Regions from separate parts of the Mesorhizobium sp. C089B genome, predicted to be linked through region 3. Evidence: predicted binding sites of a transcription regulator. Region 3 holds the regulator's gene; each other region holds the start of a gene.
What was found. The regulator PhoB, encoded in region 3, activates phosphate uptake and scavenging genes when phosphate is short. The targets are predictions, from matches to a motif close to TGTCATNNANCTGTCAT.

Region 1: ppk2 (polyphosphate kinase 2) is a predicted target of PhoB. The motif match lies at 7,076-7,092, and genes of this name have one in related genera.
Region 2: NLY44_RS06345 (PhoX family protein) is a predicted target of PhoB. The motif match lies at 7,335-7,351, and genes of this name have one in related genera.

What each region holds. Positions count from the first base shown of each region.
Region 1 is NZ_CP100469.1:802,685-813,017, forward strand. Features, by position in the region: gene NLY44_RS03985 (LacI family DNA-binding transcriptional regulator) at 14-1,096, opposite strand; gene NLY44_RS03990 (hypothetical protein) at 1,243-1,368, shown strand; gene NLY44_RS03995 (hypothetical protein) at 1,449-1,592, shown strand; gene NLY44_RS04000 (DUF423 domain-containing protein) at 1,632-2,006, opposite strand; gene NLY44_RS04005 (multidrug efflux MFS transporter) at 2,050-3,315, opposite strand; gene NLY44_RS04010 (GntR family transcriptional regulator) at 3,459-4,124, shown strand; gene NLY44_RS04015 (DUF982 domain-containing protein) at 4,234-4,467, shown strand; gene NLY44_RS04020 (hypothetical protein) at 4,540-4,698, opposite strand; gene NLY44_RS04025 (glycosyl transferase family 90) at 4,877-5,848, shown strand; gene NLY44_RS04030 (aldo/keto reductase) at 5,869-6,912, opposite strand; gene ppk2 (polyphosphate kinase 2) at 7,153-8,073, shown strand; gene NLY44_RS04040 (dihydrofolate reductase family protein) at 8,300-8,944, opposite strand; gene NLY44_RS04045 (winged helix-turn-helix transcriptional regulator) at 9,055-9,750, opposite strand; gene NLY44_RS04050 (DUF1330 domain-containing protein) at 9,927-10,253, shown strand.
Region 2 is NZ_CP100469.1:1,236,012-1,246,344, forward strand. Features, by position in the region: gene cckA (cell cycle histidine kinase CckA) at 1-1,353, shown strand, start outside; gene NLY44_RS06320 (purine-nucleoside phosphorylase) at 1,438-2,148, shown strand; gene NLY44_RS06325 (ribbon-helix-helix domain-containing protein) at 2,154-2,456, opposite strand; gene NLY44_RS06330 (VOC family protein) at 2,677-3,072, shown strand; gene NLY44_RS06335 (twin-arginine translocation pathway signal) at 3,153-3,677, shown strand; gene NLY44_RS06340 (GMC family oxidoreductase) at 3,729-5,300, shown strand; gene NLY44_RS06345 (PhoX family protein) at 5,365-7,278, opposite strand; gene NLY44_RS06350 (hypothetical protein) at 7,397-7,792, opposite strand; gene urtA (urea ABC transporter substrate-binding protein) at 8,107-9,417, shown strand; gene urtB (urea ABC transporter permease subunit UrtB) at 9,532-10,333, shown strand, end outside.
Region 3 is NZ_CP100469.1:3,926,299-3,936,631, reverse strand. Features, by position in the region: gene pstA (phosphate ABC transporter permease PstA) at 1-912, shown strand, start outside; gene pstB (phosphate ABC transporter ATP-binding protein PstB) at 930-1,754, shown strand; gene phoU (phosphate signaling complex protein PhoU) at 1,796-2,500, shown strand; gene phoB (phosphate regulon transcriptional regulator PhoB) at 2,517-3,206, shown strand; gene NLY44_RS19445 (ROK family protein) at 3,237-4,472, opposite strand; gene xylF (D-xylose ABC transporter substrate-binding protein) at 4,739-5,779, shown strand; gene NLY44_RS19435 (sugar ABC transporter permease) at 5,924-7,240, shown strand; gene NLY44_RS19430 (ATP-binding cassette domain-containing protein) at 7,253-8,050, shown strand; gene NLY44_RS19425 (CHASE domain-containing protein) at 8,207-9,853, shown strand; gene NLY44_RS19420 (YMGG-like glycine zipper-containing protein) at 9,893-10,135, opposite strand; gene NLY44_RS19415 (hypothetical protein) at 10,219-10,333, opposite strand, start outside.

The DNA.
Region 1 (10,333 bases), 3.1 Mb from region 3:
CCACATCAGCCGCCTAGCTAGCAGGCGAGGGGCCGGACGACCCCCGCACCACAAGATCGACCGGCAGCAATTGCCGGTGCTGCGAGCCGTCATTTTCGAGGATCGCCTTGACGGCCAGCCGGCCCATCTCGGCGATCGGCTGGGCGACAGTGGTTAGTGGCGGCTCGGAGTCGGCGCCTTCCGGCACGCCGTCGAAGCCGACGATTGACACATCGCCCGGCACGGCAATGTTACGCTCGCGCAGCCAGTCGAGCGCATGCAGCGCGATCTTGTCCGACATGGCCAGGATTGCCGTCGGCGTCTGCGGCAGCGCGAAAATATGATCGAGGCCGGCCCGAACGCTCGCCTCGTCATTGAGGGTTTCGTAGATTGGCACTTGCGAGACGTCGATGCCGAAGCGGGAGAGCTCGCCGAAATAGCCACGCAGACGGTCGCGTGTGCCCGAGTAGAGGGATGTCGTCTCGACTTGCTCCTGCGTGACGGGACCAAAGCCAGCGTCGGCAGATTCCAGGGCGAGTACGGCAAAGCTGCGATGGCCGAACTCGGCCAGATGGCGCGCCGCCAGACCCGCGCCGGCGACGTTGTCGACGCCGATCGCAGCGACCGCCTCATTTTCCGAATCGAGATCAAGCGCCACGAAAGGCAGTTTGCGTTCGCGCGCCAGTTCGACCAGCCGCGACCCACCCTCGATGCAGAACACGATGAAGCCGTCGACTAGGGCGCTCTGGATGTTCCAGGCGAGCTGCTCGCTGTTGGCGGCCGAGACCAGCGAAATTCCGGCGCCGGTGGCGTCGCAGGCCTGCGAAATGCTGGCCATCATGACGCGGGCAAAGGGATCGTCGAAGAAATAGGACAATGGTTCTGCCGTTGCCACGCCGATGGCGTTGACCTTGCCGGCGCGCAGCAGCCGGCCCTTGGGATCCGGGCCGGCATAGCCCATCGCTTCCGCCGCCGCCTTGACCCGCTCGCGGACCTCTTCGCGCACGATCTCCGGGCGAGCGAACACGTTGGACGCGGTACCGTGCGAGACCCCGGCCGCCTTGGCGATGTCGGCAAGCCGCACTGGTCTCGTCTTGCCGGAGGTCAATGCCGTCATTTTCGTCTCCTGAACCGGAGCCTGTTTAGCACTTTCGTTGGATCGGTTCAAATTTTCCCTTGATCGGACGGCGGAGAGGGTCTATATTTGAATCGATCCAAGAAATTCATCAAGTACAACTTGGATCGATTCAAGAGGAGGGTGCCATGCATCCCGTGAATTATCTGTTCGAAGACATCTACGGCAATGATTGGGGCATAGTCTCCGACGCCGCCACCCGCAGGCGCCGCGACAAGGTCTGCCGTGGAGGCGTGACCTGCAATACCTTGTGAAACGCAAGCGCAGCTGATCGGCCAGACATTTTCGTGCCAGCTGATTGGATCGATTCAAGTTCTTGAAGAGGAGAACGAACATGCATCCCGTGAAACATCTGTTCGAAGACATTTATCGCAATTACTGGGGTATCTCGCCTGCCACGGAGCAGCCGCAACGGCGGCGGCCGACCAAGCCTGCCAAGCGCAACCGCGACCTGCTGCCGGAAAACCGGCAGGATTAAGCCTCGTGTGATATCTGATGGGGCAGGGTTCTTGCCTCGTCAGGACCGTTGCCGCACGAGCGCCGAGGCCGCGATCACCAGCCAGCCCGCGATGAGCAAGGTGCCGCCGATCGGCGCCGACATCGGGAACAGCCGCGATCCCACGAAATCCCGTGCCAGCAGATCGCCGCAGAACAGAACAAGCCCGACGAGCAGCACCAGGCTGCCGATCCGCAAGATCCGGTTTGCGCCGGCGAGGCCGACGGCCAAAAACACCGGCGCATGCATGAGCAGGAAGGATGCGGCCGTGCCGACGAACGCGCCGCCGAGATGCGCTGAAGCCGCCGACAGCGCCACGCCCGCCGCGCCGGCAATGCCGCCGGCGAAAACGAGGATGCGCGCGCTGTTTGCTGGTGCTGACTCGGCGATGCTCATGTCTCGGGCTCCGTGATTGACGATAGGCGGCGCGACCTGTCTGTCAGGATTTTTCCGATATCGCCAGCATGTCGCGCGTGCGGCGCGCCTGGGCCAGCCAATTATACGCGGCACCGCCCGCCATCAGCAACGACGTGCCGAGAAACACCGCGCGCATGCCGAAATGGCCGCCGACGAAGCCGCCCAGCAGCGGCCCCGCAACCTGGCCGACATATTGCGCCGAGATTGCCAGGCCCAGCACATTGCCGCCGACCCCATCGGGAACATTGTGGCGGATGACGCTGGTGATGCAGGGCAACAGCCCGCCCAGCACCAGACCCATAAGGAACCGCAGCCCGACCAACTGCCAGCTCTCGGTGACGAAGGCCTGCGGTATCAACAGCAGCGCCGAGACGGCCAGCGATGCGACGATGACGTTCCAGTGGCCGATGCGGTCGGCGAGTTTGCCCAACCGTGACGCCGACAGGATGGCGCCGAGTGCGGCCGCCGACATGACGACACCTGAGACCAGGGTCACCCGGCTTGCGTCCGCGACCAGTTGCTGGACGTAGACGGTGATGATCGGCTCGATCGACATGTTGGCGAAGGTGAACAGCATGCCGGTCGCCAGCATGGCCACGACAGGGCGTTTGTCGGGGATCTGCGCCCAACTTCCCTTTGGTTTCTCCTCGCGTTTTGCCTGTACTGGCGGGCGAGGCATCTCCTTTATCAGGAACGTCGTCGCCAGCGCCGCCAGGAAAATGACGCCGCCCGCGATGAGGAAGGTGGCGCGAATACCGATCAGTGGCGGCAGCGCGCCGCCAAGCAACGGGCCGACCAGGGAGCCTGCGGTGATGCCGGCCGACAGCACGCCAAGCGCCCAGCCGGAGCGCTCCTTCGGCGTCTGCATGGCGACAAGGATCGTCGAGCCTGAGGAATAACCGCCGGCAAAGCCGATCAACAGGCGCAAAAGCACCAATTGCCAGACGGTCTGCACCATGCCGGTCAGCGACATGCAGATCGCCATGCCGAAACTGGCGCGCACCAGCATCACCTTGCGGCCATAACGGTCACCCAGCCGTCCCCACAGTGGCGCGACAAGGGCGGCGGCAAGGAAGGTGGCGCCGAAAGCGATGCCGGACCATTGCACGATCGCCGCGTGGCCGACGGCGCCCAGCTGTTCGACATAGAGCGGCAGGAACGGCAGCAGCAACGTCATCGCCACAAGCGTGCTGAATGATCCGGCAAAGCACACGAACAGGTTGCGCCGCCAATGAATGTTGTAGGTGGAAGGCGCTTCGGCGGCCTGCGCTGCACTGTCCTGCGGCATGTCCTGTCCTGTCCGCTTGCTGCGGATACCATTTTGGGATACCAACTTGGTACCTCATGGACGCAAAGCCCGGCTGCTGTCAATCAGGCGCTCTCAAAGTGATCGGCAAGACCAACGGCCGATCGCCAGCAATGGAAGCAACTATGTCGCAGATGCAGATCGTCGAAAAAGCGCTTCGCGAGATGATCCTTGGCCTCGAGATCGGTCCTGGCGAGCGGCTGACGGAGCGCTGGATCGAGAGCCGCTTCGGCGCCTCGCGCACGCCGGTCAGGGCAGCCCTGCTGCGGCTGGAGACGGAAGGGCTGATCTGCCGCGACGGGCGCGGTTGGACCGTGTCGCCGATCAACCTTGCCGAATTGGAACAGATCGCTGTGTACCGCGAAGCGGTCGAGGTCGCGGCGGTCAGGCTGACTTCGGCGCTGGTCGACAGGAGCGCAGCCGATGTCATCGAGGCGATGCTGGACTCCTGCGACACTGCCACGCCGCGCGAGGAATGGCACCGCGTCGGCATGGATTTCCATATCGAACTGGCGCGGCTCTCCGGCAACGAGTTCCTGTTTCGGGCCGTGCGCGATGCCATGACGCGCCTGTCGCGGGCGCGCTGGCTGGAGGTGCGCGACGAGGCGGCGCTTGGCCGCGCCTGGAGCGAGCATCACGCCATTCTGGCAGCGGTGCGGGCCGGCGATGCCGATGCGGCGGCGGCGCGACTTTCCGCCCATATCGCCGGCAGCCGCGCCCGCCTGGTGACGTCGTTGCACAATGACCGGCGCGGCCTGCGCGCCAGGGGTTTTGCCGTCGTCGCCGCTTGATACCGGTCACGAAAACGAAAGAACGCCGACGCCATCCGCTTTCGGCCTCGCTTCGCGGACGCCGATGGCGTAAGAGGCGGCCATGGAAAACAACCGATTTGAAACACCCGTGACCGTTAAGTCGGGCACGGAGGGAAGCACTCAGCTCTTGCGTACGGTGCGCGAGGCTTCCGATTACCTGCTCAACAGCTGGCCCGGCAAGCGCAGCCCCAAGCACCGCGAAGCGCTGCAGGCCTGCCATGACGCGCTGGCCGGCGACAAGCCGGCGATGATTGCAAGACGCGCCTTCATCGCCGCCGCGCGCGAGGTCAACGTCTTCGTCAGCGACAAGGCCCCGGCCTGATCACATCGGCCTGATCACACCGGCATTTTGCCAGGATCCGGCCCGTTTCGCGGGCCGGTGATCCTGTCTTGCCTATTTTTCTGTCTCGGTGTCGGTTTTGGAACTTGCCTCGTTCTCAGGCTCGGCGCGCTCCTTGGCCGCGACCTTGGCGGCGAGCTTCTCCGCCTTCTTGGCGGCCTTCTGCCGGTCGCGCTCTTTGCGTTCCTGACCGTAATTCGGTGGTCGAGCCATATCGTTTCCTTTCGCTGTGCCTGATCCTGCCTAGAAGCATTGGCCGGCAAACACAACAGCGCCGCGAGGGCAGATGCCAGCGGTTCTGGACTTGCGTGATGGCGAACACAATGGTTTAGAAAAGGCTGCGGGACAGTTGCTGGAGCCGCCGCCGACCGATTTCGAATCAAAACGACCGATGGCCACGCTTCAAAGAAACGCACAGAAGCTGATCTACTATGCGCGCAACGCCATGCGCGACATCGCGCCGCCGGTTCTTTTCCGGCGCCGGCTCGGCCGGCTGCTCGATCAGGCCAGGCTTTCCGACGCATCGGTCCGCCAGCGGCTCAATTACTACAACACGCTGCGGGAGCCTTTTAGCCCCAGCCCCGAGGCCGTGCCGGTCAGCCGGCTGCCGTCGGACCGCAGCATGTACTATTACGATCTGAAGGAGTTCACCCGTTATTTCGACCCAGATCTGCGCATCGACCTGGAATTCGGCGACGTCATCGAAGTGCCGAAGATGCCGTCGATCGTCAAGGACCGGCCGATAGCGGGCGACAACGGCAACGGCGTCCTGTTCAAGCTGAACAAGTTCCGTCATTTCTACATGCCGGCCGACGATGTCGCCTTCGCCGACAAGCATCCGCTCGTCGTTTGGCGCGGCGAACTCAACAATCCGATCCGCACCTTGTTGCTGGATGCAGCCCGCAATCTGCCGTTCTGCGATGTCGGCACGCCGAGGGCGACAGCACTTGCGGAATACCGCAAGCCCTATCTCAGCATCGATCAGCAGCGCCGCTATCGCTACATCATCTCGCTCGAAGGCAATGATGTCGCGACCAATCTGAAATGGATCATGAGCTCGAACTCGCTCTGCCTGATGCCGCCGCCGACTTACGAGACCTGGTTCGCCGAGGGGCAACTCGAGCCCGATGTCCATTATGTGCCGCTGGCGCCCGACTTCAGCGATCTGGCCGAGCGGGTGCATCATCTCGAGCAGCATCCGGCCGAGGCCCAGCGCATCGTTGCGGCGGCCAACGCCTATTGCCGCAAATTCGCCGACGAGCGGGCCGAGCAGGCGATCTGCCTGCTCGTGCTCTACAAATATTTCGTGCTCAGCGGCCAGATCGAGCCCGATCCGCAGGTCTGGCGGTTTATCGCGGGCTAGCCGCTTCCGGCGCCCTTAAGTCAGATAACGCTGCGGTCCATAACCAGATCGGCCGGGCCGAAGCGGTCCTTCGCCGTAAACTGCTGGTGCCAGTAGGGATAGAGCACCGGCGGCCGGCTGACGGCATCGAGGCGCTGGCGTTCATCAAAGGACAGCGTCAGGCTTGCCGCGGCGAGATTGTCTTTCAACTGGGCCTCGTTGCGCGCCCCGATCACCAGCGAACTGACGGCCGGCCGGCCAAGCAGCCAGGCCAGCGCCACCTGGGCCGCCGAGACGCCGCGAGTGGCGCCGATGTCGACCAGCACGTCGACGATCCGCCACAGCCGGTCCTCGTCGCGGATCGGTGGTTCCGACCAGCCGCCGATCTGGCGCGCCGTCGGACTGTCGCGGCGGTATTTTCCCGACATCAGGCCGCCGGCGAGCGGGCTCCACACCAGCACGCCAAGGCCCTGGTCGACCGAGATCGGCAAGAGCTCATACTCGGCCTCGCGTGCTTCCAGCGTGTAGTGGATCTGCTGGGTGACGAAGCGCGGCTGGTGCTGGCTGTCGCTGATGCCGAGCGCCTTCATGACCTGCCAGCCGGAATAGTTGGAGCAGCCGACATAGCGGATCTTGCCCTGGGCAACCAGCGTGTCGAGCGCGGCGATGGTTTCCTCGAGCGGCGTCGCGCCATCCCATTCGTGCAGGAAATAGATGTCGATGACATCTGTCCTGAGGCGCTTCAGGCTCTTCTCGCATTCGCGGATCAGATGATGGCGCGACAGGCCCTCGTCATTGGGGCCCTTGCCGATCCGCATGCGCGCCTTGGAGGCGATCAGCACGTCGTTCTTGCGCTTGCCGCCGAGCGCCTCGCCGATGATCTCTTCCGACAATCCGTTCGAATAGACATTGGCGGTGTCGATGAGATTGATGCCGGCATCGATGCAAGTGTCGATGATGCGCGAGGCCTCCGCGAGATCGGAATTGCCGACGGCAGCGAACGGCCCGCTGCCGCCGAAGGTCATGGTTCCCAAGGTCAGCGTCGAAACTTTCAAGCCGGAACGGCCAAGCGTGCGGTATTCCATGTCGGTCCTCGCAATTTTGGTGGGTGGGGATTTACTGGAGAAGGGCGGGCAGCCCGAACGGGTCGGCCATTTGTAGGACAATTTGAGCGGCTTGTCGCCATGCCACGGCGATGGATCAGCCATGCCTCGCCGATTTGCAGCGATGATCGGCTGGCTGGCGGGTTGCAATAAAACCGTCATTGCCGGCCTATATCAAGTCGGCTCAGGGTTTCATGTCAGCCGGCAAGCGGAGCAGTGGAAATGACCGAGTTGAAGCAGAATTCTCCGGCCAGGGATTGGCTGGAAGCCGAACTCGCCGACATGCTCGACGAGGACTATGAGCTTGAAATGTCGGAGCCGGCGCTGTCGCTGGAGATCTCCAAGATCTACAAGAACGCGCATCCGCCGTCGATCGACCGCATGCAGTATTTCCGCGACCTGATCGGCTTGCAGTCGGAACTAATCAAGCTGCAGTCCTGGGTCGCCTACCACAAGAAGAAGCTGGTGGTGGTTTTCGAAGGACGCGATTCCGCCGGCAAGGGCGGCGTCATCAAGCGCATCACCCAGCGCCTCAACCCGCGCATCTGCCGCGTCGTGGCGCTGCCGGCGCCGACCGAGCGCGAAAAATCGCAGTGGTATTTCCAGCGCTACGTGCCGCATCTGCCGGCCGGCGGCGAGATCGTGCTGTTCGACCGCTCCTGGTACAACCGCTCCGGCGTCGAGCGGGTGATGGGCTTTGCCGAACCCGATCAGGTCGAAGAGTTCTTCCGCGACGTGCCGGAGTTCGAGCGCATGTTGGTCCGCTCCGGCGTCACGCTGGTCAAATACTGGTTCTCGATCACCGACGAGGAACAGCAGATGCGCTTCATGATGCGCATCCACGACCCGATGAAGCAGTGGAAGCTGTCGCCGATGGACCTGCAGTCGCGCGTGCGCTGGGAGCAGTACACCAAGGCCAAGGAAGAGACGTTTGCCCGCACCAACATCCCCGAGGCACCGTGGTACATCGTCGAAGGCAACGACAAGAAGCGGGCGCGGCTGAACTGCATCGACCATCTCCTCAAACAGCTGCCCTATGAGGACGTGCCGCACGAAGAAATCACGCTGCCCGAGCGGGTGTTCAACCCGGAGTACGAGCGCCAGGTCCTGCCGCGCGAGCTTTACGTGCCGGAGAAGTATTGAGCGTCTTCGCAATTGAAGACACGAGAGGACGGCATTCTTTCGCGCCCCCTCTGTCCTGCCGGACATCTCCCCCACAAGGGGGAGATTGGCAGCTTCGCCGATGGCGCCCTTCTTGCTACGTTGATGAGTGGCGAAAGCCGGCGCGACATCCGATCTCCCCCGGCGTGGGGGAGATGTCCGGAAGGACAGAGGGGGCGCGACGGATCGCAATTTTCCCAAATGAGGCTTACACCCGCTTGATCGTCACATGCGTGGCGAGCGCTGTCGCCACCTGCTCGGTGCACTGGTAACCCAGCTTCAGCATATCCAGCCCGGCAAACAGGCTCTCGCCCCTCCCGAGCAACACCGGCGACACCGCCAGATGCAACTCGTCGATGAGCTTCTCTTGCAGATATTGCCGGATGGTGGAAACGCCGCCGCCGACGCGGACATCCTTGCCGCCGGCCGCGGCCTTTGCTTGTTCGAGCGCGGCGTGGATGCCGCCGGCAACGAAGTGGAAAACGGTGCCGCCTTCCATCACAATGGGGTCGCGCTTGTAGTGGGTCAGCACGAAGGTCGGCACGTGATAGGGCGGGTTGTCGCCCCACCAGCCTTTCCAGCTCTCGTCTGGCCATTCGCCGCGGATTGGGCCGAACATGTTGCGGCCGAGGATCCAGGCCCCGACATTGTCGAAGCTGCGGACGGTGAACCGGTCGTCCACATCGGTGCTGCCGCCATCCTTGCCGACCATCTCATGGAAGGTGCGGGTGCCGGTCATCCATTTGTGCAGATCTTCGCCACCAACGCCGAGCGGATTTTGCAGGTCCTGGTCAGGACCGGCGCCGAAACCGTCGAGCGACAAGGTGAAGGCATTGACGCGCAGTTTGGACATGGAAGACTCCCTTTGGTGACCAGTTGTGATTTGCAATCAGTATTCAAACTGATTGCATTTTGCAACTAGTATTTTTAGAGGCAAGCCGATCTGTGGAATGCGCGGGGACCTCAAGCCGCCACGCGCTTCGGCATCACCGCAAACGGGCTGAGCCCAAGCCAGATCTGCATCTTGCCGGCGACGTCGAGATCGCCGGTCAGGATGATCTTGTCGCGTTCCTTGTGAACTGTCGTCAGCCCCATCCAGATCGAGGTCATGGTGCACAGATCGGTCGAGACGTAGAGATCGACGTCGAAGCCCGGATCGTACCAGCAAAGATCGACCTCGCCCTGCTTTTCGACGATCAGCCACCACGATCGTTTTGACGCCGGCAGGTCATGGTACAGGAATTGTATCACGGTGCGCCCGTCCGGCAGCGGACTGGGGTTCAGATTGCGCCGCATGTCCCACATCAGCAGCGACGGATCGAGGTTTTTGAGCGACAGCCTGGCCTCGACCCATTTCTGGCCCCAAAACCCCATCGCCTCGACAACCGGGCGCAAATCCCGGCCCGCCTCGGTCAGCCGGTATTCGAACACGCCCTTCTCGGTCGCAATCTCGGTCCGCTCGACGATGCCTCCCGCTTCGAGATCCCTAAGCCGTTGCGACAGAAGGGTTGGCGACATTTTCGGCACGCCGCGGCGCAAATCGTTGAAGCGGGTCGATCCCGCCACCAGTTCGCGCAGCAGCACCATGGTCCAGCGTGTGCAGAGCAGCTCGGCGGCCATGGAGAGCGGGCAGAATTGCTTGTAACCGGCTTGTGTCATGTGGTGAGCTCCAAAAGATGTTGCCGGACCTTATTCAGAAAACCTGAGTTCAGCCAGTACAGAAGCTGTACTGGCACCCCCGGTACAGTTCTGTGACTGGAGCGGTCCGGCGCCGCCATGCGAGGCAGCGGTCACGTCACCGGGCAGTCCGGTGCCGATCCATGAGGAGTTGGACAATGACCGCTTACGTGATCGCAGACATCAAGGTGAAGGACGACAAATGGGTGCCGGCCTATGCCGCTTCGGTGCATGACCTCGTCCACAAGCATGGCGGCAAGTATCTCGCCCGCAGCGGCAATGTGAAGACGCTGGAGGGCAAGCCGCTCGACACCAGCCTGATCGCCATCATGGCGTTTCCGTCGGCAAAGGCAGCCGAGGCCTTCACCAACGATCCGCAATACGCTCCGTTTGTGGCGGAGCGTCAGAAGGGCAGCGACAGCCGCTTCCAACTGATCGACGATACCGATCTCGTTGGAACGATCCCTTATTTGCCGAAGGCGTGAGGAAAAGCCGGAACCCGGTGTATCAGGGTTCCGGCTAACCTTCAGCATTTGCGCCACTTCGGGCGCGAAGCAGGTGGACG
Region 2 (10,333 bases), 2.7 Mb from region 3:
GCGTTCGAAAAGGCGCGGCTGAGGCAGGCCGACATCGAGCCGATCGACACGCTGCTGCCAGGCAATGAGGAGCGTCACATCCGCTTCTACGTCAACGCCGTCGCCGACGGCACCGGCGAGGGCGCCGAGGAATCGGCCATCGTCTATGCCGTCGAGACCACCGAGCAGAAGGCGCTCGAGGGCCAGATGGCGCAGAGCCAGAAGATGCAGGCGGTCGGACAGCTCGCCGGCGGCATCGCCCACGACTTCAACAATGTGCTGACCGCCATCATCATGGCGTCGGATCTTTTGCTGACCAATCACCGGCCGTCGGACCCGTCCTTCCCCGACATCATGAACATCAAGCAGAATGCCAACCGGGCGGCCTCGCTGGTGCGGCAGTTGCTCGCCTTCTCGCGCAAGCAGACATTGCGGCCGGAAGTGCTGAACCTGACCGACGTGCTTGCCGATCTCCGGATGCTGCTTGCCCGCCTGGTTGGCAACGAGATCAAGCTGAAGGTCGACCACGGCCGCGATTTGTGGCCGGTCAAGGTCGATATCGGCCAGTTCGAGCAGGTGGTGGTCAACCTGGCCGTCAACGCGCGCGACGCCATGCCGGCCGGCGGCGACCTCACCGTGCGCACCCGCAACGTCACCGCCGAACAATGCAAGAGCTTCTCCTACCGCGAGCTCACGCCTGCCGACTATGTCGTGGTCGAGGTCGAGGATAGCGGCTCGGGCATTGCGCCGGACGTGCTGAAGAAGATTTTTGAGCCGTTCTTCACCACCAAGGAAGTCGGCAAAGGCACCGGCCTTGGCCTGTCGATGGTCTATGGCATCATCAAGCAGACCGGCGGTTTCATCTTCTGCGATTCCGAAGTCGGCAAGGGTTCGACCTTCCGCATCTTCCTGCCGCGCCATATCGTGGAGGCGAAGAAGCCCGGCGACGTCAGCGAGGCGCCGGCTGCGCCGGTGAAAGCCGCCGACAGCGCCAAGGACCTGTCGGGCTCGGCCACTGTGCTCCTCGTCGAGGACGAAGACGCCGTGCGCATGGGCGGCTCGCGGGCGCTGACCTCGCGCGGCTATACCGTCCATGAGGCCTCCTCGGGCGTCGAGGCGCTGGAAGTCTTCGAGGCGCTCGGCGGCAAAGTCGATATCGTCGTGTCCGACGTGGTGATGCCGGAAATGGACGGACCGACGCTGCTCGGCGAACTGCGCAAGCGCCAGCCCGACATCAAGTTCGTCTTCGTGTCCGGCTATGCGGAAGACGCTTTCGCCAGAAACCTGCCGCCGGACGCGCAATTCGGCTTCCTGCCGAAGCCGTTCTCCCTCAAGCAGCTGGCCACCGTGGTCAAGGATGTGTTGGAGTCTTAGGGCGCCCTAATTCAAAGCTTGCGCAATGACGTGACGCTGCCATGATTGCAGGCGAAACGGGCGGCGGGTATTGGGGAGCATGTCGTGACGCCGCACAACGAGGCTGCCAGGGGCGACTATGCCGCAACGGTGCTGTTACCGGGCGATCCGCAACGCGCCGAGTGGATGGCAAAGACATTTCTTGAGGCACCGCGCTGCGTCAACCGCCGCCGGGGCGCACTCGGCTTCACTGGTCTCTATCGCGGCCGTCCCATCAGCATCCAGGCCACCGGCATCGGTGTCCCGTCTTTCCTGGTCTATGTGCATGAACTCCTGGATGTTCACGGCGTCAAAACGCTGATCCGCACAGGTACCTGCGGCGGCCTGACACCCCGCGTGCCGCTGCGCTCCTTGGTGATCTCGCAGTCGGTGCGCGCCGAAAGCGACCAAAGCGGCCAGGTCTTCGGCCTCTACGATGCTGCCGCCGGGCCCGATCCCGGCCTGTTCGCCCACGCTTTGGCCTGCGCCGCCCAGCTCGGCATCGACCACCAGGCCGGGCTGACCATCTGCAGCGATGTCTTCTACCACCCTGAAGGGCGCGACCGCTTTGCCGAAGCGCAGGCGCTTGGCGCTCTCGCTGTCGATATGGAAACCAGCGCACTCTACCGAATCGCGGCGCATTTCGGCGCCCGCGCGCTGTCGCTGCTGACCGTCGTCGACAACATCGTGACCGGCGAACAGACTGCCTATTCCGAACGTCAGGCGCTGTTCACCGATATGGCGCGGCTCGGGCTCGACGTTGCGGCGGAAGGCTAGCTTCCTCAGGCCGCTTCGCGCTTCGGCGTCAGCTCATCCATGTCTGGCCGGTGACCGCGCAGATAGAGCGCGCAGGTGGTACGCAGCATCGACGCGAAGTTGGGAATGGCGCCGTTGATCTCGATCGCCTCGTCATAGAGTTTTGAGATGAACTTCGGCGTCGTCAGGCCCTGGCTGTCGGCAATTTCGTCAAGCAGCGCCCAGAACGTTCCTTCAAGCTGGATACTCGTAGAGTGACCGTCGATGCGGATCGACCGGTTGATCTGTCGATAGCCTTCCGGATCCTGCCCGGCAAAAACCCTGCACATCCTTACCTCCCGATATTGTTGGTTTTGGGCGCAGCGTGTCGCGCCTTCAAGTTGTGGTTGTCCCTGCATGTTCGGCCTTGTGGGCCGAATCGGCAATCGGACTTTCGTCTTTAGGCGCAGGCATAGCAGCGATTGCAAATTTAGCCGTGGTAACCGGCTGCCACCACCTTTCGCGCGTGTCGCCCATAATCGCCTCCAACATGCAGCGGCGGAGACTGATTTGGCGAAGGCAATCCATTCCATGATCCGGGTTCTCCAAGAGGCCAGATCCGTCGATTTCTACAGAAACGCTTTCGGGCTCGACGTCGCCGACAGGCTGGATTTCGAGACATTCACGCTGATTTACCTTGCCAACGCCGAAACGGGGTTCGAGCTCGAACTCACCGTGAACAAGGGCCGCACCGAGCCTTATGGGCTTGGCGACGGTTACGGCCATCTGGCGGTCTCGGTGTCCGATCTCGACAGCGAACACGACCGGATCGGCGCGCTCGGCCTCAACCCCAAGAAGATCGTCGAATTCAACCGCGACGGATCGCTGATCGCCCGCTTTTTCTTCATCGAGGACCCCGACGGCTACAAGATCGAGGTTCTGCAGCGTGGAGGGCGCTTCCAGTAGGGGATTATCAGCCGCATTCAGCCGCGCGGCGCCAGCAACGGCGCTGTTCAAGGGCGCAAACAGCAAGCAGGGAGGAACAAATGGTCACGATCTATGACGCGAGGCTCTCACGTCGTGAACTTCTCAAACGCGGCGGCATCGGCGCGTTGCTCGTCATTTCCGGCAGCGCCGTCATCAGCCCTGAAAATGCCTGGGGGCTCGAGACATCGGCGCTCAAGCCCGAAACCATGGCGACGCTGATCCAGATGGCGCGCGACATCTATCCGCACGATCAGGTGCCCGACAAATACTACGCCATCGCCGTAAAAGGGCATGACGAGCAGGCCGGCAAGGACGCTGCCTACAAGGCGATGATCGAAGACGGCATCGCCGACCTCGACAAGAAGTCGGGCGAGGGCGGCTATCGCGGCCTCGGCTGGGAGGAGCAGCGCGTTGCCGTGCTACAGCAGATCGAGGCGACGCCGTTCTTCCAGTCCATCCGCGGCGGCCTCGTCGTCAGCCTCTACAACCAGCAGGAGGTGTGGCCGATCTTCGGCTACGAGGGCGAATCCTACTCCAAGGGCGGCTACATCGCGCGCGGTTTCGACGACATAGAGTGGCTCTGAGCCCTTCCGTCGTTCTGAAACCCGGCAAACAGGAATTCATGGGAGGAAACCATGGCAGCTTCATTTGATCTCAACAACGACGGCGTGGTCGTGATCATCGGCTCCGGCGCCGGCGGCGGCACGCTCGGCAACGAACTCGCCCAGAAAGGCGTCGATGTCGTCATCCTCGAGGCCGGCGCGCGCCACGAATACGAGGATTTCATCAATGACGAGTGGGGTTCCTTCAGCCAACTCGCCTGGACGGACAAGCGCACAACCTCAGGCGACTGGCGGGTGTCGAAGGATTTCCCCAATTTGCCGGCCTGGATCGTCAAATCGGTCGGCGGCTCGACCACGCACTGGGCCGGCGCCTCGCTGCGCTTCCAGGAGCATGAGTTCAAGACGCTCTCGACCTACGGCAAGCTGGAAGGCGCCAACCTGCTGGACTGGCCGGTCACATTGGCCGAGATGGAGCCTTACTACGCCAAGGCGGAAGCCAAGATGGGCGTCACCGGCACCAATGGCTGGCCGCGGCTGCCCGGCAACAACAACTTCAAGGTGCTCAAGGCCGGCGCCGACAAGCTCGGCTATAAGGAATGTCATACCGGCAACATGGCAATCAATTCGGTCGAGCGGGACGACCGCAACTCCTGCCAACAGACCGGCTTCTGCTTCCAGGGCTGCAAATGGGGCGCCAAATGGTCGACGCTCTACACCGAGATTCCCAAGGGTGAGGCGACCGGCCATCTCGAGGTCCGGCCAAACGCCATGGCGATCAAGATCAACCATGACGCTAGCGGAAAAGTGACCGGCGTCGTCTATGCCGACAAGGACGGCAAGCTGCAGGAGCAGAAGGCCCGCATCGTTGCCGTCGCCGGCAACTCGATCGAAAGCCCGCGCCTGCTGCTGAACTCCGAGTCAGCGAAGTTTCCGCAAGGGCTTGCCAATTCGTCGGGGCAGGTCGGCAAGAACTACATGCGCCACACCACCGGTTCGGTCTACGCCATTTTCGACCAACCGGTGCGAATGTATCGCGGCACCACCATGGCCGGCATTATCCGCGACGAGGCGCGGCACGATCCCTCACGCGGCTTTGTCGGCGGCTATGAATTCGAGACGCTGTCGCTCGGCTTGCCCTTCATGGCCGCCTTCCTCAATCCCGGCGGCTGGGGCCGTTCCTTCACCACCGCGCTCGACCACTATGATCACATGGCTGGCCTGTGGATCGTCGGCGAGGACATGCCGCGCGCGGAAAACCGCGTCACGCTGCACAAGGACGAGAAGGACGCGCACGGCATGCCGATCGCCGACGTGCATTTCGATGATCATCCCAACGACACGGCGATGCGCAACCATGCCTACAAGCAGGCCACAGCGCTTTACGATGCGGTCGGCGCGACGCGCTCCTTCCCGACGCCGCCCTATCCCTCAACCCACAATCTCGGCACCAACCGGATGAGCGAAAAGGCGGAAGACGGCGTCGTCAACAAGCACGGCCAGGCGCACGACATCAAGAACCTGTTCGTGTCGGACGGCAGCCAGTTCACGACCGGTGCGGCTGAAAATCCGACGCTGACGATCGTGTCGCTGGCTATCCGCCAGGCCGAATACATCGCTTCGCAAATGTCGGCCAAGACGATCTGAGCCGTCCTCCCGGATCGCTACGCGGAACGCGCATGGCGCGTTCCGCCTTTTTCACTAGGACTCACTATGCGCCGACCGGCTGTCCGTCCCTGCGGCGGATGGCGACGACGGAAGGTCGCGGCAACTGGCCGTCTTTGAAATCGGGCCATAGCGTCTGCGCCTTGTCGAGCGTCTCGGCATCTTCCGCAGGGTGCTGCACCGACAGGAACAAAGTCGAGCCGTCCGGCGTGAAGCACGGGCCGGTCGCTTCGGCGCCGTGCGGGCAGGTGAACAGCAGCTTCGGCAGGCCGCGCGCCGCACCTTCGGTGTCGACGCCATAGACGCCGTCCGGCAGGTCGAAATCATTGGCGCCGTCCGTCGCCACCCACAGCCGCCCGGCCGGATCGAAGGTGATGTTGTCGGGGCAGACGAACCAGCCATTGTCCGACGTATCCGGATGGAAGGTGGCGCCGACCTTGGCATCCCTGGGATTGCCGCAGAGCACGAACAGGTCCCAGGCATAGTTTTCGGCCGTGTGGTCGGCGTCCGCGCCGCGGCCGCCGGGCGGGATCAGTTCGACAATATGGCCCCAGAGATTTTCCGGCCGCGTGTTGGCCGGATTGACCTTTGACTGGTCGCGCTTCTTGTTCTTGGTCATCACCGCATAGACGCGGCCGGTCACCGGATTGGTCTCGATGTCCTCGGGCCGGTCCATCGGCGTGGCGCCGAGCGCATCTGCCGCAAACCGCGTCTTCAACAGCACCTCGGCCTGGTCGGCAAAACCGTTCTCGACGGTAAGCTTGCCCTGGCCGTGCACCAACGGCAGCCACGTCATCGAGCCATCGGCATCGAAGCGGGCGACCGACAGCACGCCATGGTCGAGCAGATCGGCGCCGGAGGCCGGGTTGGCCTTGTCATAGGCCTTGGCCGAGACGAAGCGGTACATATATTCGAAATAGTCGTCGTCACCCATATAGACGACAACGCGGCCGTCCTTGTTGAGGACCACGGTCGAGGCCTCATGCGACATGCGGCCAAGTGCCGTGCGCTTCACCGGCCTGGACTGAGGATCGTAAGGGTCGATCTCGATCACCCAGTCGAAGCGGTTGGCCTCGTTCGGTTCCTTGTCGAGGTTGAAGCGGTCATGGAAGCGGCCGCGGCCATAGATGTCGGAGCCGTCGAAGCCGTAACGGTCGAGCAGGTCGGCAGTCGGCGCCTTTTTCGGGTCGCCGCCGAAAATGTCGGACACGCCTTCCTCGCAGGTCAGCACCGTACCCCAGGGGGTGAAACCGCCGCTGCAATTATAGCTGGTGCCGAGCACTTTCGTGCCAGTCGGGTCGGCCGAAGTTTTCATCAGCGCATGGCCGGCAACCGGTCCGGAAACGGTCATTTCGGTGTTGGCGGTGATGCGGCGGTTGAGCGGGCTGTCCGCCACGCTTGCCCACTTGCCGTCCTTCAATTGCACCTCGACGATCGAATGGCCCATCGCGGCCATCCCGAGATCGACCTGTTCCTTGGTCATCGTCTTGCCGGCATCGCCCTCGGTCATCCCCGGAAACATCACATTGGGCGAGATGTATTCGTTGTTGACGCAGAGCAGGCCATGATCGGAATTCACCGTGCCCTTGGGCAGCGGCATGAAGGCGATGTAGTCGCAATTGTAGCCGAAGCGCTTTTCCTGTTCCTCCGCCGCGACCTTGTTGCCGTCGAATTCGGCGAGGCCGGCTGCAAGCGGGTCGCCCCAGCGCGCGACGATGGTCGTCTCATAGCCTTCGGCGGCGGCATGGGTCTTGCCGTAGACCCGTTTGAGCTCGGGAAAGCCGAGCGTCGACTGCGCTGCGGCGGCATGCGTTTCGCCGGCAAACAAGGAGCCGACAAAGCTGCCGCCGGCAATCAGCGCGCCGGAGGCGAGGCTGCCTTTCAAAAGAGACCGGCGCGAGACGCGCTCGGCAATGATTTCGCGGATGACGGGGGAGGATGAAGACGGTGCATTGGCCATGGTGTCTGCCTCTCAGGGTGGATGTTACGGCGCACCGTTGCCCCTAGTCTGCTTAGGCAACATTCACATGACATAAGAGGAAGGTTTTGCCGCAACTGGGCGCGGCACTACGCATCGCTCAGCCCTTGGTGCAGGTCGAGGCGGTGAAGGCGCCGTCGGGCTGCTTCAGAATGATGTCGAATGACGGGGCGGTCTCGCCGTCCAGTGTTGCCTGTGTCATGGAGACGGAGTTGCCACCGGTGGTATAGCCGCCCAGCGGCCCGAGCCAGGTTATCTCGCCATTGGCATTCATCTGATAGTTGTAGCCTTGCGTCGCGGTGCCGAATGTCACCGGGCCGGTATAGACATTGCCCTTGATGGTGATGTCGCCGAGGTTGAGGAAGGCGCCGAGCAGGTAGACCTCGCAATGATAGGTGCCGTCCGGAAGCTTGCCCTCGCTGAAATCGGCGCGCGCGGCGCCGCTCGTTGCCATCAGCAGCAGGATGCCGGAAATGCGTGAGATGCGAGATGTCATGACGTCTCTCTTTTGAAGGGCGAGCTTGCCCTATTTTTGCGCGGTGCCGCAACATTGTTCGCCCGGAAACCACGGCCGGAGATCAAAAACTAGGCATTTGTCTCAATTGGGCGAAAATTAGGCATAAGTCGTGTGCGCTGCGCAAATTTGCCTCAATCAATTTTTACCGGCTGCCTTTGTTGTCTCTCCAGGCTAATATACCAACCGGCTGATAACGCTCGGCTATTACATCTTTATGAGCGGCGCCTTCGCGTTTGGCACGGCAGTTGCTTTGCATTGTCGCGGTGCAATCAAACAGCTTGGGAGTCTTCGGTATGAGGGGTAATTTCTCCACAATAACAAAAATGTTTTCGGCGGGCGTGATCGCCGCCGGCCTGTCGATGTCGTCTCCGGCCAAGGCCGCCGAAGACACGATCAAGGTCGGCATTCTGCATTCGCTATCGGGGACCATGGCGATTTCGGAGACGACGCTGAAAGACGCCATGCTGATGCTCATCGAAGAGCAGAATGCCAAGGGCGGTCTGCTCGGCAAGAAGCTCGAGGCGGTCGTTGTCGATCCGGCCTCCAACTGGCCGCTCTTTGCCGAAAAGGCGCGCGAGCTGATCTCGAAGGACAAGGTCGCCGCCGTGTTCGGCTGCTGGACCTCGGTGTCGCGCAAATCGGTGTTGCCGGTGTTCTCGGAACTCGACAACATCCTGTTCTACCCCGTCCAGTATGAGGGCGAGGAAAGCGAGCGCAACGTGTTCTACACCGGCGCCGCCCCGAACCAGCAGGCGATTCCTGCCGTCGATTATCTCATGAGCGAGGACGGTGGCTCGGTGAAGCGCTGGGTGCTGGAAGGCACCGACTACGTCTATCCCCGAACCACCAACAAAATCCTCGAGGCCTATCTGAAGGCCAAGGGCGTCGCCGCCGAAGACATCATGGTCAACTACACGCCGTTCGGCTTCTCCGACTGGCAGACCGAAGTCTCCGCAATCAAGAAATTCGGCTCGGCCGGCAAGAAGACCGCCGTCGTCTCGACCGTCAATGGCGACGCCAACGTTCCGTTCTACAAGGAACTCGGCAACCAGGGCATCAAGGCCGAGGACATCCCGGTCATGGCCTTTTCGGTCGGTGAGGAAGAACTGGCCGGTCTCGATACCGCGCCGCTGGTCGGCCATCTCGCTGCCTGGAACTATTTCGAGAGCGTCGACACACCCGAAAACAAGAAGTTCATCGCCGACTGGCACAAGTTCATCAAGAATGACAAGCGCACCACCAACGACCCGATGGAAGCTCACTATATCGGCTTCAACATGTGGGTGAAGGCGGTCGAAAAGGCCGGCACCACCGATCCCGACAAGGTCATCGACGCCATGGTCGGCGTGTCCGTGCCGAACCTCACCGGCGGCTATTCGACCATGATGCCGAACCATCACATCACCAAGCCGGTGCTGATCGGCGAGATCCAGGCCGACGGCCAGTTCGAGACCGTGTCGCAGACGCCCGGCCTCGTGATGGGCGACGAATGGTCCGACTATCTGCCCGATTCCAAGGACCTGATTTCGGATTGGCGCGCGCCTCTGTCCTGCGGCAACTTCAACGTTGCCACCGGCAAATGCGGCGGCAAGGGCACGAACTGATCCCTCCCGGGACTGACCGATCGTGGACGCGTCCACGATCGGTACCGCCAAGCATCCGGGCGCTTCAGCCCGCCCGGACGCCAAATTCCACCCTCCCGGAAAGTATCTGAACGGATGATCCTGTTGCGCACTCTCGGCCTCATGCTGGTGTTCCTGGTGGCAAGCCTATTGCCGTCGAACGCAGCCGAAGCCGATCTGCGCGCCATCGTCGCCAAATTCGCCACGGGCACGGGCTTTGCCGCCACTGAGGCTGTTGTGCGCGAACTTGCCGCCACCGGCGATCCGCTGGTTGAACGGCCGCTTGCAGCCCTCGCCGAAGGCAATCTCTACATTCGTAAAGCCGATTCAGCCGTCTTCGTCGGCAGTGAGGCCGCCGACAGCGTCACGCTGCTCGACCCGCTGAGCGGCGAGAAAGCCGGCGACGCCGCCAAGGCCGACATCACCAAGATCAAGGTCAACAACACGCTGCGCCGTGTCATCCGAGATGCGCTGGGAACGCTGACGTTGCGCGCGAAAGATCCTTCTGTCCGCATCGCCGCCGCCGACACCATGTTCAAGACCCCCGATGCCGCCAATATCGAGCCGCTCGATGCAGCCATCGCCGCCGAGACCGACGCCAAGGTCAAGGCATTGTTCGAACAGGCGCGCGCGGCATCGGTGCTGGTCTCCGATAAGCCGGAGGCCGACAAGCTTGCCGCCATTGCCCTGATCGGCGCGCGCGGCGACCGCGACGCGGTCTCGCTGCTCACCGCGGTCCAGGCCAATGCGCAAGGCGCGGTCAAGGATGCCGCGACGGCGGCAATCGCCAGCATCAATTCGAGCCTGGCGCTGTGGGATGCCGGCCAGAACATATGGTACGGCATCTCGCTTGGCTCGGTGCTGCTGCTGGCCGCCATCGGCCTCGCCATCACCTTCG
Region 3 (10,333 bases):
ATCGTCTCCGCCGATCCGTCGGTGATCGGCACGACGCGCGATGTCGACATCCTGGCTGCCGCCAATCTCGACTCGGCCTTCAAGGGCCAGATCGACCTCGGCGTCGATGAAGCGCGCCGCAAGGTGTCCAACCAGCAGATCGACTGGATGAACAAACTCAAGGCCGAAGGCGCGATGGCCGAGCATTTCAACACCGGCCTGTTCAGCTATGGCGCCTCCAGCCGGCCCGAGACGTCGGGCATGGGCGTGGCCATCATCGGGTCGTTCTACATGATGGTGATCGTGCTTTTGCTGGCGCTGCCGATCGGCGTCGCCGCCTCGATCTATCTCGAGGAATTCGCCAAGAAGAACCGCTTTACGGACCTGATCGAAGTCAACATCAACAATCTCGCGGCGGTGCCGTCGATCGTCTTCGGTCTGCTTGGCCTTGCCGTGTTCATCAACTTCCTCGGCATGCCGCGCTCGGCTTCCTTCGTCGGCGGCCTGGTGCTGACCTTGATGACATTGCCGACCATAATCATCGCCACGCGCGCCGCCCTCGCCGCGGTGCCGCCGTCGATCCGCTCGGCGGCACTCGGCCTCGGCGCCTCCAAGATGCAGATGGTGTTCCACCACATCCTGCCGCTTGCCGCCCCAGGCATCCTTACCGGCACCATCATCGGCCTGGCGCGTGCGCTCGGCGAGACAGCACCGCTGCTCTTGATCGGCATGGTCGCTTTCGTCGCCGATTATCCGGCGACGCCTTTCGATCCGGCGACCGCGCTGCCGGTGCAGATCTATATGTGGGCAAACGAGGCTGAGCGCGCTTTTGTCGAGCGCATGTCCGGCGCCATCATCATCCTGCTCGTCTTCCTCATGGCCATGAACATCACCGCGATCGTGCTCCGGCGCCGGTTCGAGCGGCGCTGGTAGAAAAAAGGCAATTTGGTATGAACATCATGACCGAACAGTCCCTTGAGAATGCAGTGGGCGACAAAATGAACGCCAAGTCGAACGAAGTCATCAAGATGCGCGGCGACAAGGTCGGCGTCTTCTACGGCGAGAAGCAGGCGTTGTTCGACGTCAATCTCGACGTCCGCCAGAACCAGGTGACGGCGCTGATCGGCCCGTCCGGCTGCGGCAAGTCGACCTTCCTGCGCTGCCTCAACCGCATGAACGACACCATCGATTCGGCGCGGGTGACCGGCAAGATCACGCTCGATGAAGACGACATCTACGACAAGAACATCGATGTCGTCGAACTGCGCGCCCGCGTCGGCATGGTGTTCCAGAAACCCAACCCGTTCCCGAAGTCGATCTACGAGAACGTCGCCTACGGCCCGCGCATCCATGGCCTGGCCAAGCGCAAGTCCGACATGGACCAGATCGTCGAGCAGAGCCTTAAGAAGGCTGCGATCTGGAACGAGGTCAAGGACCGCCTGCAGGAGCCCGGCACCGGCCTGTCCGGCGGCCAGCAGCAGCGCCTGTGCATCGCGCGCGCCATCGCCGTGTCGCCGGAGGTGATCCTGATGGACGAGCCCTGCTCGGCGCTCGATCCGATCGCCACCGCCCGTGTCGAGGAGCTGATCGACGAACTGCGCCAGAACTACACGATCGTCATCGTCACCCACTCGATGCAGCAGGCGGCGCGCGTGTCGCAGCGTACAGCGATGTTCCATCTTGGCTATCTCGTCGAGGAGGGCGCCACCGACAAGATGTTCACCAACCCCGACGACAAGCGCACCCAGGACTACATTACCGGCCGCTTCGGCTGAGCCGTCCGGCGGGTGAATTTTCAGGCACGAGGACCAAGACCATGGGTGAACATACCGTCGCCTCCTTCGATGAAGAGCTCGGGCAGATCAGTAAGCTGATCCGCGACATGGGCGATCTGGCCGGCTCGATGGTCAGCGGCTCGACCAGGGCGCTGCTCAATTCGGACAATGCGCTGGCACAGCGTGTCGTGTCCGACGACGCCATCATGGATGCGCGCCAGCGCGAACTGGACGACCGCGCCATCACGCTGATCGCCAAGCGCCAGCCGATGGCCAACGATCTGCGCGCCGTGGTCGGCTCGATCCGCATGGCGGGCGACCTCGAGCGCATCGGCGACCTCGCCAAGAACATCGCCAAACGCGTCGGCACCGTGGGCTTGAGCGTCACGCCGCGCGACCTCTCGCACTCCATCGATGCCATGGCGCAACTGGTGCTGATCCAGGTGCAAGGCGTCGTCGAGGAATATGCCGCCACCGATGCGGCAGCTCTTGCAAAACTCAGGAATGACGACGAGCGCATCGACGTCAAATACACGTCCGTGTTTCGTGAGCTCTTGACCTACATGATGGAAGATCCTCGCAACATCACCGCCTGCACGCATCTCTTGTTCTGCGCCAAGAATCTTGAGCGCATCGGCGATCATGTCACCAACATCGCCGAAAATGCGTATTATGTGCTGACCGGCCAGCAATTGCCCGCCAATCGTCCGAAGCAGGACGAGACGGCGATGGCCACGCCGGCCTGATGAGGGTGAACTGCCTATGATCGCGCCACGCATCATGGTCGTGGAGGACGAGGAGCCACTAGGCGTGCTCCTCCGCTACAACCTCGAATCCGAAGGCTATCACGTAGAGGTGGTGACACGCGGCGACGAGGCCGAGATCCGCCTGCAGGAAAACGTGCCCGATCTCCTAGTGCTCGACTGGATGGTGCCCGCTGTTTCCGGCATCGAGCTCTGCCGGCGGCTTAGAGTGCGGCCCGAAACCGAGCGGCTGCCGATCATCATGCTGACCGCGCGCGGTGAGGAAAGCGATCGCGTGCGCGGCCTGTCCACCGGTGCCGACGACTATCTGGTCAAGCCATTCTCGACGCCGGAGTTCATGGCGCGCGTGAAGGCGCTGCTGCGCCGGGCCAAGCCGGAAGTGCTGTCCAGCGTGCTCAAGGTCGGCGACATCGTGCTCGACCGCGAGTCGCACCGTGTCTACCGCAAGAAGAGCGAGATCAGGCTCGGACCGACCGAGTTCCGGCTGCTCGAATTCATGATGCGCCATCCCGGCCGCGTGTTCTCGCGCAGCCAGCTGCTCGACAATGTCTGGGGCGAGACGATCTACATCGACGAGCGAACCGTCGACGTCCATGTCGGGCGCTTACGCAAAGCGGTCAACAACGGCCGCATGCCGGATGTCATCCGTACCATTCGCGGCGCCGGCTACGCGATCAGGGAAGACTAGGATGCTGCGCGTCGCGCCGTTGCCGGCCATTCAGGCGACATGCTTGCCGGATTTGGCCTGAATGCCCGGCGCGAAAATCTCCTGATCGACGAAGCCGAGCGCGCGCATGGCACAGCCTTCGCGGATCAGCGGCAGCTCGTTGGGCTCGGTGTCGAAGGAGATCGATTTCGAGTGCTGGCCGCCGGCGGTCTGGGCGATCGCTTCGCGCAATGCCGGCTCGATCAGGTCGAAGGCGGCGGCGCTGACGCCAACCATGGCGACAGGCGCCGGGTCGATCAGCGCAAACAGGCTGCCGAGGCCGAAGCCGAGCGCCTCACCGGCCTTGCGATAGGCTTCGCGCTCCGGGCCATCGGTTTCGCGGGCGCGCGCGGCGAGTGCGCGCATATCAGCGTCGCCGATATCGACCGGCTCGGCATCTTCGCTCATCATTTTGGCGCTGCGCCAGATGGCGTAGTTTCCGGCATAGGCCTCGACGCAGCCGCGCCGCCCGCAGCGGCAGAGCGCGCCGCCCGGACGGTGGATCATGTGGCCGAACTCGCCGCCCGAGGAATGGGTGCCGGTGAACAGTTCGCCTTTCAGCACCAGCCCCATGCCGATGCCGTGCGACAAGAGGATCGCGATGAAATTGTCGCGGTAGCGCTCGGGCTGGCGCCATTGCAGGGCCACCGCCATCATATTGCAGTCGTTCTCCATGGTGGCAGGAATGCCGAATTCCGCTTCCAACATGTCGGCGAAGGCAATGTCGGTCAGTGGCGTGATTGGTGACCACAGCATGGCCCGCGCCTGCGAATCGGTGATGCCCTGGATGCCCATGGCAATGCGGGCGATGCTCTGGACATCGAGGTCCGGGTCCGCGAGACGCCGCCCGACGATTGCTACGCATTCGCCGATCAGCTCGTCGCGCGGCATGGTCAGCGTGTCGAGCCGGCGCTGTTCTTCCGCGACCACCTGGCCGGCATAGTCGATGACGGTGACGGAGAGGAAGTTCAGCGACAGCACCACGGTCATGACCGCCGCCGCTTCCGGGTTGAGGCCAAGGCCGACCTGCGGCCGGCCGCGTTTCAGCGAGCCGGTCTCGCCAGGCTTGCCTTCAATCAGGATGCCTTCTTGAATTAGATCAGACGAGATTGCCGATATCGTCGAATGGCTGAGGCCGGTGGTCGCCGCAATCTCGGTCCGCGACGGCTGGCCGGCCCGGCGCACGGCCGAAATCACCATCGCACGGTTGCGACGGCGCAGATCGTCGTGGCGGATCCCAACCGACATTTGTTTTCCTCCCGGCCTCCTCGCGCCTCATGATAGTGAAGGCGTTCGACGGCACCAGCCAAATATTGGCAGACGCCGGCAGCCCTGTCATTGTTTATTGCGGAGCTCGAAAAAATTCGGCAACGCCATCAGAATCCATCATAATCGATGTTGACAGTGCCTTATCATTGAACCAGTATTTTTTCGAGGCTCGAAAAAATGGAGCCTCTTTGTGCAGGCCTTCGGGCCGGTTTTGTCGCGCCGTGGGCGGCGCAGGGAGGGTTATAATGAACAGATTTGCAGCCGCCATGCTGGCGGGTGTCGCCATGTCGCTGGCGCTGATGTCGGTCGCGCAGGCGAAGGACAAGGTCATCGGCGTGTCGTGGTCGAACTTCCAGGAAGAGCGCTGGAAGACCGACGAGGCGGCGATGAAAACGGCGATCGAAGCCGCCGGCGACAAGTACATTTCGGCCGACGCGCAGTCCAATCCCGGCAAGCAGCTGACCGACGTCGAAAGCCTGATCTCGCAGGGCGCCAACTCGCTGATCATCCTGGCGCAGGACGCCTCGGCCATCGGCCCGGCGGTGCAGAAGGCGCTGGATGAAGGCATTCCGGTCGTCGGCTATGATCGCCTGATCGAGAACAAGGACGTCTTCTACCTGACCTTCGACAACAAGGAAGTCGGCCGCATGCAGGCCCGCGAAGTGTTCAAGGCGAAGCCCGAAGGCAACTATGTCTTCATCAAGGGCTCGGGCTCGGATCCGAATGCCGATTTCCTGTTCTCGGGCTCGATGGAAGTGCTCAAGGAAGCCATCGACTCGGGCAAGATCAAGAATGTCGGCGAGGCCTATACCGATGGCTGGCTGCCGGCCAACGCCCAGAAGAACATGGAACAGTTCCTGACCGCCAATGACAACAAGGTCGATGCCGTGGTTGCGGCCAATGACGGCACCGCCGGCGGCGTTGTCGCCGCGCTGACGGCGCAGGGCCTTGCCGGAACGGTTCCGGTCTCGGGCCAGGACGGCGACCATGCCGCCCTGAACCGCATCGCGCTCGGCACGCAGACGGTGTCGGTGTGGAAAGACGCGCGCGAACTCGGCAAGAACGCCGCCGAGATCGCCTCGCAGCTTGCCGATGGCAAGAAGACCGGCGACATTGCCGGCGCCAAGGACTTCACCACGCCTGGCGGCAACACCGTCAAGTCGCTGTTCCTGACCCCCGTCGCGATCACCAAGGACAACCTCAACGTCGTCATCGACGCCGGCTGGATCAAGAAGGACGAAGTCTGCACAGGCGTCGCCGCCGGCAGCGTCGCGGCTTGCAACTGATCTCGACGACTTGAAGAAATGAGGCGCCGCGGCTGTCAAGCCGCGGCGTTTTCTCTACGAGAATTGTGTGTTTCCGCCATCGGCGGCAAACTTCTAGGCTGTGGTCCGGCATCCGCGCCAGACGGCAAGCCGCTGGAGGACATCATGACCGACACGACCTCAAATCCGCAGGCCGATACGGCACGAGCGTCTGAACTCGGCGCGGTCGCCCGGTTCCTGAAAGCGACCGAGCTCGACACGCGCATGCTCGGCATGGTCGGCGCGCTGCTGGTCATCTGGGTCGGCATACATATCCTGTCGGGTGGGCTTTTCCTGACGCCGCGCAATCTTTGGAACCTGTCGGTGCAGACGTCCTCGGTCGCGATCATGGCGACCGGCATGGTACTGGTCATCGTCATGCGCAACATCGACCTTTCGGTGGGCTCCGTCGAAGGCGTGATCGGCATGATCATGGGCGTGGCACAGGCCGAATTCCTGATTCGCGTCATCGGCTTCCAGCTTGGAAACCCCTGGCTCTGGGTCGTCGCGCTTGCCGCCGGCGTGGTGCTTGGTCTGCTGATCGGCGCGTTCCAGGGCTTCATCATCGCCTATATGCAGGTTCCGGCCTTCATCGTGACGCTTGGTGGCCTGCTGGTCTGGCGTGGCATGGCATGGCTCATCACCAGCGGGCGCACGGTCGCGCCACTCGACGCCACCTTCCAGCTGATGGGCGGCGGACCACGCGGCTCGATTGGCGCCGCTGCCAGCTGGATCGTCGGCATCGTCGCCTGCGCGGCGGTCGCCTTCGCGCTGCTCAACGGTCGCTCACAGCGCAAGCGCTTCAGCTTTCCACTGCGCCCCGTCTGGGCCGAGACCTTGCTTGGCGTGGTCACTTGCGCGGCCATCCTCGGCGCCGTGTGGATCGCCAATTCCTATCCATGGCCGATCGGCATCGTGCGCCAGTACGCACAGCAGAACGGCATCACCGTTCCCGAAGGCGGGCTGTTCATCGCGCATGGCATCGCCATACCGGTGCTAATGGCGGTGATTGTCGGCATCATCATGACGTTCATCACCAAGCGCACGCGTTTCGGCCGCTATGTCTTCGCCATCGGGGGCAATCCGGAGGCAGCGGAACTCGCCGGCATCAACACGCGCTGGGTGACCATGAAGGTGTTCATGATCATGGGTGTGCTGGCTGCAATCAGCGCGGCGATCTCGTCGGCCCGTCTCAATGCGTCAACCAATGCGCTGGGCACACTGGACGAGCTTTTGGTGATCGCGGCCGCTGTCATCGGCGGCACGTCGCTCGCGGGCGGCGCCGGAACGGTGATGGGCGCCATGCTCGGCGCGCTACTGATGCAGTCGCTGCAATCCGGCATGGTGCTGCTCGGCATCGACTCGCCGCTGCAGAGCATTGTCGTTGGCGCTGTCCTGGTCATCGCCGTCTGGCTCGACACCGTCTACCGCAAGCGCGTCTAGGGAGGAACGATTATGGAAAAAACTGCTCCCACCGGTACGCCACTGATCGACATGCGCAACATCTCGATCGCGTTCGGTGGCATTCGCGCCGTCGACGATGCGTCCATCGATCTTTTCCCGGGCGAAGTGGTGGCGCTGCTTGGCCACAACGGCGCCGGTAAGTCGACGCTGATCAAGATCCTGTCGGGCGCCTACAAGCGCGATGCCGGCCAGATCTTGGTCAACGGCCAGGAGGCCTCGATCTCCAATCCGCGCGACGCCAAGAAATACGGCATCGAAACGATCTACCAGACGCTTGCGCTGGCCGACAATGTCGACGCTGCCGCCAACCTCTTCCTCGGCCGCGAACTGATGACCGCGTGGGGGACACTCGACGATGTCGCCATGGAGGCCGAGGCGCGCAAGGTGATGGGCCGGCTCAATCCGCGCTTCCAGCGCTTCAAGGAGCCCGTGATCAAGCTATCGGGCGGCCAGCGCCAGTCGGTGGCGATCGCACGCGCCATCCTGTTCAACGCCCGCATCCTGATCATGGACGAACCGACGGCCGCGCTTGGGCCGCAGGAGACGGCGCAGGTCGGCGAACTGGTAAAGCAGCTCAAGGCCGACGGCATCGGCATTTTCCTGATCAGCCACGACATTCACGACGTGTTCGAGCTTGCCGACCGGGTCTGCGTAATGAAGAACGGCCAGGTCGTCGGCACCGCGCTCACCACCGATGTGACGCAGGACGAAGTGCTCGGCATGATCATCCTGGGAAAGTGCCCGCCCGGCGCCATTCCCGGTCCGGGTGCGCTGAAGATCGCGGCCTGAGACCACGCTATCGTCAGCTGTCATGTTCACTGATGCTCGAGATCGATAAGCCGGCTAAATATGCATGATATGCCAGCTGTCATTATGGCTTGGCCGCGCCATTGTCTTGCCGCGGCGACTTGCCCATAAAGGTCCCGAACCGTCCATGGGCCTGCGTTGAAGAAGTTTTTCCCGATCCTTGCCTTCATTGCCGTTGCACTGATCAGCCTGACGATGGCGGGCTTCGCCTATTTCGCGACCCAGGAAGCGGCGCGCATCAAGTTCGAGGCGACGGCCGACGACGCGCTCAACCGCATCGAAAGCCGTATCGATCTGCATCTGTCACTGCTGCGCTCGACGCAGGCGCTGTTCGACGCCCGCAATGGCGAGATTTCAGGTAGCGAATTCAAGGCCTTCTTCAGCGCCCTCGATGTCGATAACAATTTCGCCGGCCTGCGCGGCATCGGCTATCTCAGGCTGGCCAAGACCGGTGACGAAGCGGCGGTCGAGCGCGACATGTTGCGCGACCGCGGCGCCGCCCACACGGTCTATCCGGACACGACACAGCCATGGCGCACGCCCGTCGTGCTGTTCGAGCCGCTCGACCCTGCCAACGAATCCACCATCGGCTACGACATGTTCACCGAGCCGGTGCGGCGCGAGGCGATCGAAAAAGCGATGGCCGATGACGCACAGCACGCAAGCGGTCTGGTCGAGCTCGGCCAGGACACTGGCGCGGCGCAGACCTTTACCGGTTTCCTGGTCTTCGTCAGGCTCAATGTCGAAACCGCGCCGGATGGTATCAATGCGTCCAGATCATCGACATCAGGCCTTCTCTACGCGGCCTTCCGCGCCCGCGACCTGTTCCAGACCGCGCTCAGCCGCACGCCTTTGCTGCCGGTCAACACCGCGGTCTATGACGGCACGGCCGACGCCGACAATCTTCTGTTCCAGTCGGAAACGCCGCCGGTTGCGAGCTTTGGCGACAGGCTGTTGGTGACGCGCAAGATCATCGTCGCCGGTCGGCCGTGGACGGTGCTGTTTCGGCCGACAAGTGCATTTTCGCAACCGTCCTCGCGCGCCATTCCGGTCATGCTCGGGCTGTTCGGCCTGCTTCTGGCCGGGGCCATCGCGTTGGTGGCGCGCTACCAGGAGCGCGCCTACGACGCCAAGTCGCTGCTGCATGAAACGACGGAAAAAAGCCTGCTCGAAAAGGATTTGATGCTGCAGGAGATGAAGCATCGGATCAAGAATTCGATCACGCGGGTGCTGGCGATTGCGCGCCAGACGGCAGCGCAAGCAACCGACGTGAAGGAGTTCTCAACTTCCTTCTCAGCCCGCCTGCAGGCAATGGCGGCTTCCCAGGATATGCTGACGCGTTCGCGCTGGCAGAAGGCCGATCTTGGCGACCTGCTGCGCATCGAGCTCGGCCAGGTGTTCGGCAAGGAGCTTCCGGAAGGGATATTGTCAGGGCCTCAGGTGCTGCTCGACGAGAGGACGACGCAGGCGCTTGGCCTGACCTTTCACGAACTGGCGACGAATGCGCTGAAATATGGCGAGGCCGGCAATTCCGTGGGTGCGCTCAAGGTCGACTGGTCGTTCGAGGGGCGCGGGTCCGAGCGGATGCTGGTTCTGAACTGGCGCGAGGCCGGGCAGAAGGAACTCGAAGCGCCGGCGAAGACCGGCTTCGGCACCAAGCTGATCGACCTCAATGTCACGCGCGAATTGCGCGGCACGATTGCCCGAGATTTTCGCATCGATGGGCTTACGGTGGAAATCAGGATCCCGCAGCCTGATGCAGTCAAACAAACGGAGACCGGCTGACCGGTCTCCGTCGCGATTGTCTGACGCTTTTGAAGCGGATCAGCAGCGAGCGGTGTAGAGCCGGCCGCGATTGTCGCGATACTGGCAATAGCCGTTGCGCAGGTTGCGCACCAGCAGGCCGGAACCGGCGCCAACGGCTGCGCCGATCAGCGCACCCTTGCCGCCGCCGATCAGTCCGCCGGCCAAAGCACCGACACCGGCGCCGACACCGACATCCTGCTCGGTCGTGCTGCAGCCGCTGACGGCGACCACCGTAACCATGGCAATAATCAATTTCCGCATAGAATCTCTCCTCACTTTTGTCCTCACTTTAGTAAGCTCCAGCCGCTATTTAGCACGAAACAGCAGCCTTTGCCCGCTCGATCTTATTGTTGGCTAAGAGAGTCTTTTTCGCGGCGCGTGGCGTTCGACGCGACCACGACACTGGAAATCTGCAAAGACGCGTCGAGGGTGCCGTCCGGGCGCACGTTCCAGACGATC